Regions from separate parts of the Sanguibacter sp. Z1732 genome, predicted to be linked through region 1. Evidence: riboswitches for the same ligand, from Rfam matches in the RefSeq annotation. Region 1 holds a riboswitch; the other holds the start of a gene.
What was found. A riboswitch is a leader RNA that binds a small molecule or an ion and turns the genes downstream of it on or off. The one in region 1 is predicted to bind FMN.

Region 2: another riboswitch for FMN. It lies ahead of ACRRRO_RS17665 (ABC transporter permease); the one in region 1 lies ahead of ACRRRO_RS01415 (hypothetical protein).

Annotation. Positions count from the first base shown of each region.
Region 1 covers NZ_CP194857.1:212,477-216,140, forward strand. Annotated here, with positions in the region: gene ACRRRO_RS01405 (riboflavin synthase) at 1-523, opposite strand, end outside; gene ACRRRO_RS01410 (RibD family protein) at 536-1,051, opposite strand; partial or broken gene ACRRRO_RS01415 (hypothetical protein) at 1,294-1,671, opposite strand; FMN riboswitch at 1,656-1,783, opposite strand; gene hemL (glutamate-1-semialdehyde 2,1-aminomutase) at 1,855-3,174, opposite strand; partial or broken gene hemB (porphobilinogen synthase) at 3,171-3,664, opposite strand, start outside.
Region 2 covers NZ_CP194857.1:3,387,671-3,391,334, forward strand. Annotated here, with positions in the region: partial or broken gene ACRRRO_RS17655 (RsmB/NOP family class I SAM-dependent RNA methyltransferase) at 1-1,256, shown strand, start outside; gene rpe (ribulose-phosphate 3-epimerase) at 1,303-1,968, shown strand; FMN riboswitch at 2,037-2,172, shown strand; gene ACRRRO_RS17665 (ABC transporter permease) at 2,260-3,033, shown strand; partial or broken gene ACRRRO_RS17670 (ABC transporter substrate-binding protein) at 3,042-3,664, shown strand, end outside.

The sequences.
Region 1 (3,664 bases):
CCCGAGCCAGCGTACCGAGGGTGGTCCGCTCCAGAGTTGTGGGGACGAGCGCGACTCCGAAGGCCTCGTCGCCGGCCCACGTCACCGTGAGCGATACCCCTTCGACGGTGATGGATCCCTTCTCGGCCACATACCGGGCGAGGGCGACGGGCATCCCGAGGTCGACCTCGTCCCATCGGGGGCCGGGTCTGCGCTGCAGGACCGTGCCGACGCCATCGACGTGCCCCTGGACGACGTGGCCGCCCAGCCGAGCATCCACGCGAACTGCGCGTTCGAGGTTGACCGGGTCGCCGGGCGCCAGCGAACCGAGGGTCGTCCGGCGCAGCGACTCGGGCATGACGTCGGCGGTGAAGCCGCGCTCGTCCAGTTCGGTGACAGTCAGGCATGTCCCGGAGACCGCGATGGAGTCGCCGGTGCGCAGGTCCTCGAGGACGGTGGTCGCGGTGACAGCGAGAACGGCGGCGCCGTCAAGATCGGTCCGGTCGTCAACGGTTCCGACCTCCTCGACAAGTCCGGTGAACATCGCCAGAACTCCTCAGGCTCGTCGGGTGACGACGAGGATGTCCTCACCCAGGTGTTGTGCGTCGGTCGTGTGTCGGCGGTGCGCGTCAGCGAGGGTTGACACACCGAGGTCGGGGACGGCGGCCGGGCCCGCTCCGAGCAGGACCGGCGCGACGTAGCTGTGCAGTTCGTCCACCACGCCGGCGCGCACGGCGGCCCCGAGGAGGGTCGGGCCGCCCTCGATCAGGACGCGGCGGGCGCCGACATCCCAGAGCCGCGCGAGGACCGAGGGGATGTCGCGTGTCGTGAGGTGGAGCCAGTCCCCCGGGCCGTTGCGGATCGCGGCTGAGGCGGGCACGGAACGATGGCCGACGGCCACCCGCAGCGGCTGGTGGTCTGCCAGCGTGCCGCCGGCCCGGCGTGCGGTGAGCGCGGGGTCGTCGGCGATGACGGTGCCTGTGCCCACGACGATGGCGTCCACGTCACCGCGCACCGCGTGGGCATGGTCGCGGGCGACCGGTCCGGTGATCCACTTCGAGGTGCCGTCCACCGCCCGACCCGGCCGTCCAGGCTGGCCGCCATCTTGCCCAGGACCCACGGCGTCCGACGCTCCACGGCGGTGACCCAGGCCTCGGTGAGTGCTTCGGCACCGCGGACGACGTCGTCGGGCACCTCCGCCTCCCGTGCGGTGCGAACCTCCAACCCCTGCGACCGGAGCCACTGTGCGCCACCGGCGGCGACCGGATCGGGGTCGCGGACCGCATACACGACCCGGGCGATCCCGGCTGAGAGCAGCGCCTGCGAACAGGGCGCGGTGCGTCCGCTGTGGTGACAGGGCTCCAGAGTGATGACGGCGGTCGCACCCCGGAGCGTGGAACGGTCAGCCGCCGCCATGGCTGCGGCCTCTGCGTGTTCGGTTCCGGCACCGTGGTGCCAACCCTCAGCGAGGACGGCGCCGGAGGAACCGATGATGACGCACCCCACGCGGGGGTTGCCACCGCGCTGCGGTCCCCGCCGAGCGAGCACGAGCGCGCGCTGGAGCGCCCGGTTGATAGCGTCGTCCGGCACCTGGTCTCCTCTTGCCTCGGTGTGAGCCGGGGTGCCTGAGGACGCACGATGCCACTGGCGCCGTCGTCGTTCGACGGCGGCGCCAACAGTGCTGCCTCCCATCCGGACTCTCACCGTCGGTCCCGGAGTTCCACCAGGTCAACCGCTTGTCATCAGACGCGCGGGTCGCGGACTGTCACCGCCGGCTCGGAATTTCACCGACCCCGGAGCACGTGTTGCTTGGACAGCAGCATGGCACACTTCCCAGGGACAGCCAAACCGCCGTGCACCGCGGCGCCGGCGTCATCAACCAGGTGGCAGCGCCCGGGCGGCGGACCGGGCCGCGCGCGGCAACGCCTCGAGGATGACGTCCACAGCGTTGTCGTCGTGTGCTGCGCTGAGGAACCACGCCTCGTACACGCTCGGCGGCAGGGCCACCCCCGCCTGTAGCATCGCCTGGAAGAATGCCGGATAGCGCCACGACTCCTGCGCCGTGGCACCGGCGTAGTCGTGGACGCCACCGGTCGCGGCGTCCGGACCGAAGAACACGGAGAAGAGGTTCCCGGCCCGGTTGACCACATGCGGCACACCCGCCGCGGAGAGGGCCTGCCCGGCAGCCTGCGCGATGACGCCCGCCACGCGGTCGACGTGCGCGTAGACGCTCGCGTCGGCGAGCCGGAGCGTCGCGAGCCCGGCCGCGGTTGCCAGCGGGTTCCCGGACAGGGTCCCGGCCTGGTAGACGGGCCCGGTCGGGGCAAGGAGTTCCATGAGTTCTGCACGACCCCCAACCGCGGCCAGCGGCATCCCGCCGCCGACGACCTTGCCGAACGTCATGAGGTCCGCGGCCCAGGACTCCTCGGCACCCTCGAGCCCCCACCAGCCCGCCGGACCGACGCGGAATCCGGTCAGCACCTCGTCGAGAACGAGGAGCGCACCGTGCTGCGCGGTGAGACGCCGCAGGGCCGCATTGAACCCGGCAGCGGGTGCGACAACGCCCATATTGGCCGGTGCGGCCTCGGTGATCACGCAGGCGACCTCCTCGCCGCGCTCGGCGAACACCGCTTCGATCGCGCCGATGTCGTTGTACGGCACCACGATCGTCTGTGCGGCGCTTGCCGCCGGGACCCCGGCGGAACCAGGTAGGCCGAAGGTCGCCACGCCCGAGCCGGCCTCGGCGAGCAGGGAGTCGACGTGACCGTGGTAGCAACCGGCGAACTTGACGACGAGGTCACGGCCCGTGGCGCCCCGCGCGAGGCGCACCGCCGTCATCGTGGCCTCGGTTCCGGTGGAGACCAGGCGCACCCGCTGCGCCGGGGGCACCCGTTCGCGGATGGTCTCGGCCAGTTCGATCTCACCGAGCGTGGGCGCACCGAAGGACAGCCCGTCAGCCGCGGCGTCCTGGACGGCGGCGACGACCTCGGGGTGCGCGTGACCGAGCAGTGCCGGCCCCCACGAGGCCACAAGGTCGACGTAGGTGCGTCCTTCGACGTCGGTGATGCGAGCACCGGACGCCGCGGCGACGAAGCGGGGGTTGCCGCCAACGGAGCCGTAGGCACGGACCGGGGAGTCCACGCCCCCGGGGATGACGCCGAGTGCCCGGGTGAACAGATCATCGTTCGTGGTCATTTCTCTCCTTGCTGTCCGGTGAGCCAGCCCGCCACCTCGGTGGCCCAGTAGGTGGCGATGATGCCGGCTCCCGCGCGGCGGATGGAGGTCAGCGTCTCGAGGATGGTGCGGCCCCGGTCCAGCCAGCCGTTCGCCGCGGCCGCCTCGACCATCGCCAGTTCGCCCGACACCTGGTAGGCGGCCACCGGGATGTCGACGGCCGAGGCGACGTCGGACAGAACGTCGAGGTAGCCGAGCGCCGGCTTGACCATGACGACGTCGGCGCCCTGCGCGAGGTCCAGAAGCGCCTCGCGCGTGCCCTCGGTGCGGTTCGCGACGTCCATCTGGTACGTGCGGCGATCGCCACGGAGCCGGGAGTCCACCGCCTCACGGAAGGGCCCTAGAAGGCGGAGGCATACTTCGCCGAGTACGCGAGGATGGCGGCGCTGGTGGCACCGGCCTCGTCCAGCGCGGCACGGCAGGCGGCCACCTGGCCGTCCATCATGCCGGA
Region 2 (3,664 bases), 1.0 Mb from region 1:
TTCGCCACCGAACTCACCTACGGCACCTTGCGACTGCAGGGCCGTTATGACGCCATCATCGGCCTGGTCTCGGACCGGGCGGCCAGGGACCTGGACCCGGCGGTGGCCCGGGTGCTGCGGCTGGGCGCCCATCAGATCCTGGCGATGCGCGTGCCCGACCACGCCGCCGTCTCGGAGTCCGTCGCCCTGGCACGAGGCACCATCGGGGCCGGCCCGGGCAACTTCGTCAACGCGATCCTGCGCCGGATCAGCGAACATGCACTGGAGCACTGGCTCACACAACTGCCCAGGCCGGTCACCGACACCGGACTGGACGTGGACGCCGCCGCCATGGTCCACTCCCACCCGGCATGGGTGGTCCGGGCAATCCGGGCCGCACTGGGACCGGAGGCCGGCGCGGACCAGGTCGAGGCGGCGCTGGCGGCCAACAACACCGCGCCGGCGGTTTCGTTGTGCCTGCGTCCCGGCCTGGCCGTTCCCGGGGACCTGCCCGCCGACACCGCCACACCGGGCCGGTGGGCGCCGACGGCGCAGATGCTGACCTCCGGGGACCCCGGCGCCTTGGCCGCCGTGCGCGCCGGCACCGTCGGCGTACAGGACGAGGGGAGCCAACTGGTCACCCTGGCTCTGGCGGACACCGATCTGGAGGGCACCGCTCCACCTGGCTGGACCTGTGCGCCGGCCCGGGCGGCAAATCCGCACTCCTGGGCGCCCTGCTCGCCGAACGCGCGCCCGAAGGCGTGCTCACCGCGAACGAACTGGCCCCGCACCGGGCGGCGCTGGTGGCCGACTCGGTGCGGGCGGTGCGAGGCGTACTGCCGGGACTGGAGGTGCGCACCGGTGATGGTCGCGACGTGGGCACCGCCGAGCCGGGTCGGTACGACCGCGTCCTGGTCGATGCGCCGTGCACCGGCCTGGGGGCGCTGCGCCGTCGGCCCGAATCCCGGTGGCGTCGCACCCTGCAGGACCTGGCCGCACTGACCACCCTGCAGCGGGAACTGCTCACCTCGGCCCTGCGCGCCGTCCGTCCCGGGGGAGTGGTGGCCTACGTCACCTGCTCCCCGCACATGGCCGAGACCAGTGTGGTGGTCACCGACGTGCTGCGAGACTTCCCCGGCGCCACGCTGCTGGGCGCCGCTGCCGCGCTCGGCCGGGTCTCGGTCACCCCGCCCGATGACCTCACCGGGCCGATGGCGCAACTGTGGCCGCACCGGCACGGCACCGACGCGATGTTCCTGGCACTGATCCGGCGGTGACGGCCGCGGCCATGAGGTGCCGGTCGAGGAAGTAGGCTGGCGAGCCATGGCGATCCTCATCTCACCGAGTGTGCTGAACGCGGACCTGTCCCGGCTCACCGAGGAGGTCGAACGGATCAGCGACGCCGACTTCGTGCATCTGGACGTGATGGACAGCCACTTCGTCCCGAACCTGACGTTCGGGTTACCGGTGGTACGGGCACTGTTGGAGCACGTCTCCACCCCGGCCGATGTTCATCTGATGATTGAGGACCCGGACACCTGGGCGCCGCAGTTCGCCGAGGCGGGTGCGGCCTCGGTCACCTTCCATGCCGAGGCGTCCGTCGCCCCGATCCGGCTGGCCCGGCGGCTGCGTGAAGCAGGTGCGCGCGCCGGGATCGCGCTGAAACCCGACACCCCGGTGGAGCCCTACCTGGACCTGCTCGGCGAGTTCGACATGGTCCTGGTGATGACGGTGGAACCGGGGTTCGGCGGCCAGCCGTTCCTGACCTCAATGCTGCCGAAGATCACCCGGGCCCGACGCGCGATCGAGCAAGCCGGCCTGGACGTGTGGGTGCAGGTGGACGGCGGGGTCTCCCGTGACACGATCGCCCAGGCCGCCGGCGCCGGTGCGAACATGTTCGTCGCCGGATCCGCGGTGTACCGGGCCGCGGACCCGAACGCGGAAATCGCCGCCCTGCGCGACCTCGCCACCGCCGCCTACCCGGCCTGACGGGCCTCCCGGGGAAAGGGCCGTGCGGGCACGACCGGACCCGGATGTGGCACAATAAGGTCAGCAAGAGACGTGCTCCGGGGTCGGTGAAAGTCCGAACCGGCGGTGATAGTCCGCGACCCGGCCTACGCATTCGTGCGGCGGGCGGTTGACCTGGTGGAATTCCGGGACCGACGGTGAAAGTCCGGATGGGGGAGGATGCACGCGGCGCCGATACGTATCGGCGCCGGCCGAGGTTGCGCCGCGCAACCCAGGCGGACCCCGGGTCACGCCTGGGAAGGAGAGGCCGCCGTGGCCCGCAGCACCGTCACCTTGGTGGCGCCCCGAGCAGGACCCGCGCTGAGCGTCCTGGCCCCGGTGGTGGCCGGCATCTCGGTGCTGCTGGGCTGGGAACTCCTCGCGTGGTCGTTGGACTCCCGTTCCCTGCCAGCGCCCAGCGCCCTGGGCCCGCGGCTGCTCACCGAGTGGCGTGAGGGTGGCCTGGCCGGATACGCCACCACCACCATGGCCGAGGCACTGCTGGGCTGTCTCATCGGGTTCATGGTCGCGGTGCCGCTGGGTTACCTGATCGCCCGCTCGGCGGCTGTCTCCGCCGCCCTGGGACCCTACGTGGCCGCGACCCAGGCGATCCCCGCCGTGGCGCTGGCGCCGTTGCTGGTGCTGTGGATCGGGTACGGCCTGGTGCCGATCGCGCTGTTATGTGCCCTGCTGGTCTTCTTCCCGATCCTGATCAACACGACCCTCGGCCTGACCACGCTGGACCCCGATGTCATCGATGCGGCCCGGGTGGACGGAGCCGGCCGGGGCCGGTTGCTCTGGCACATCGAGGCACCGCTGGCGCTGCCGTCCCTGCTCGCCGGGGTACGTAACGGCTTCGTCCTGTCCGTCACCGGCGCTGTGGTCGGGGAGTTCGTGATGGGCGGTCAGGGCCTGGGGATGCTGCTCACGGTTTACCGGGACCGGCAGGACACCGCCGGCCTGTTCGCCGTCCTCATCGCACTGTCGGTGTTGGCGATGACCTTCTTCTTCGCGATCCGCTACCTGGAACGACGACTGCGTTGGTAAGGAGAACCATGAACGCACCCGCCGCCCTCCGCCGCTCCCGCCCCCGCATCCGCGGCCACCGGGGCCGACGGCGTACCACCCGCGCCCGGGGGACGATCGCTGCGGCCGCACTCGCCGTCGTGCTGGCGGGCTGCGCCGGACAGTCCGGGCCGGGGGACGAGGAGGGAGCCGGCGCCGGGCAGCAACCCGACGCCGCGGAGTCGACCGAGGTGACCATCGGCCTGACCTACATCCCCGACGTGCAGTTCGCGCCGTTCTACCTGGCGCAGGACGCCGGATACTTCGAGGCCGAGGGTCTGGAGGTGGACCTGCGCCACCACGGCGCCTCGGAGTCGCTGTTCGGCGCTCTGGAAGCGGGGGAGGAGGACGTGGTGATCGCCGGGAACGATGAGATCCTGCAGGCGGTCAGCCACGGCACCGACGTGGTGTCGCTGGCCACCATCTACCAGGACTACCCCGTGCAGATCTTCGTGCCGGCCGACTCCGAACTGACCGAGGTCGCTGATCTGGCCGGGCGCAACCTCGGGGTTCCCGGGCCCTTCGGACAGAGTTGGTTCGGGCTCCTGGGCTACCTGGACCGCGCCGGTCTGAGCGAGGATGAGGTGAACATCGAGCACGTGGGTTTCACACC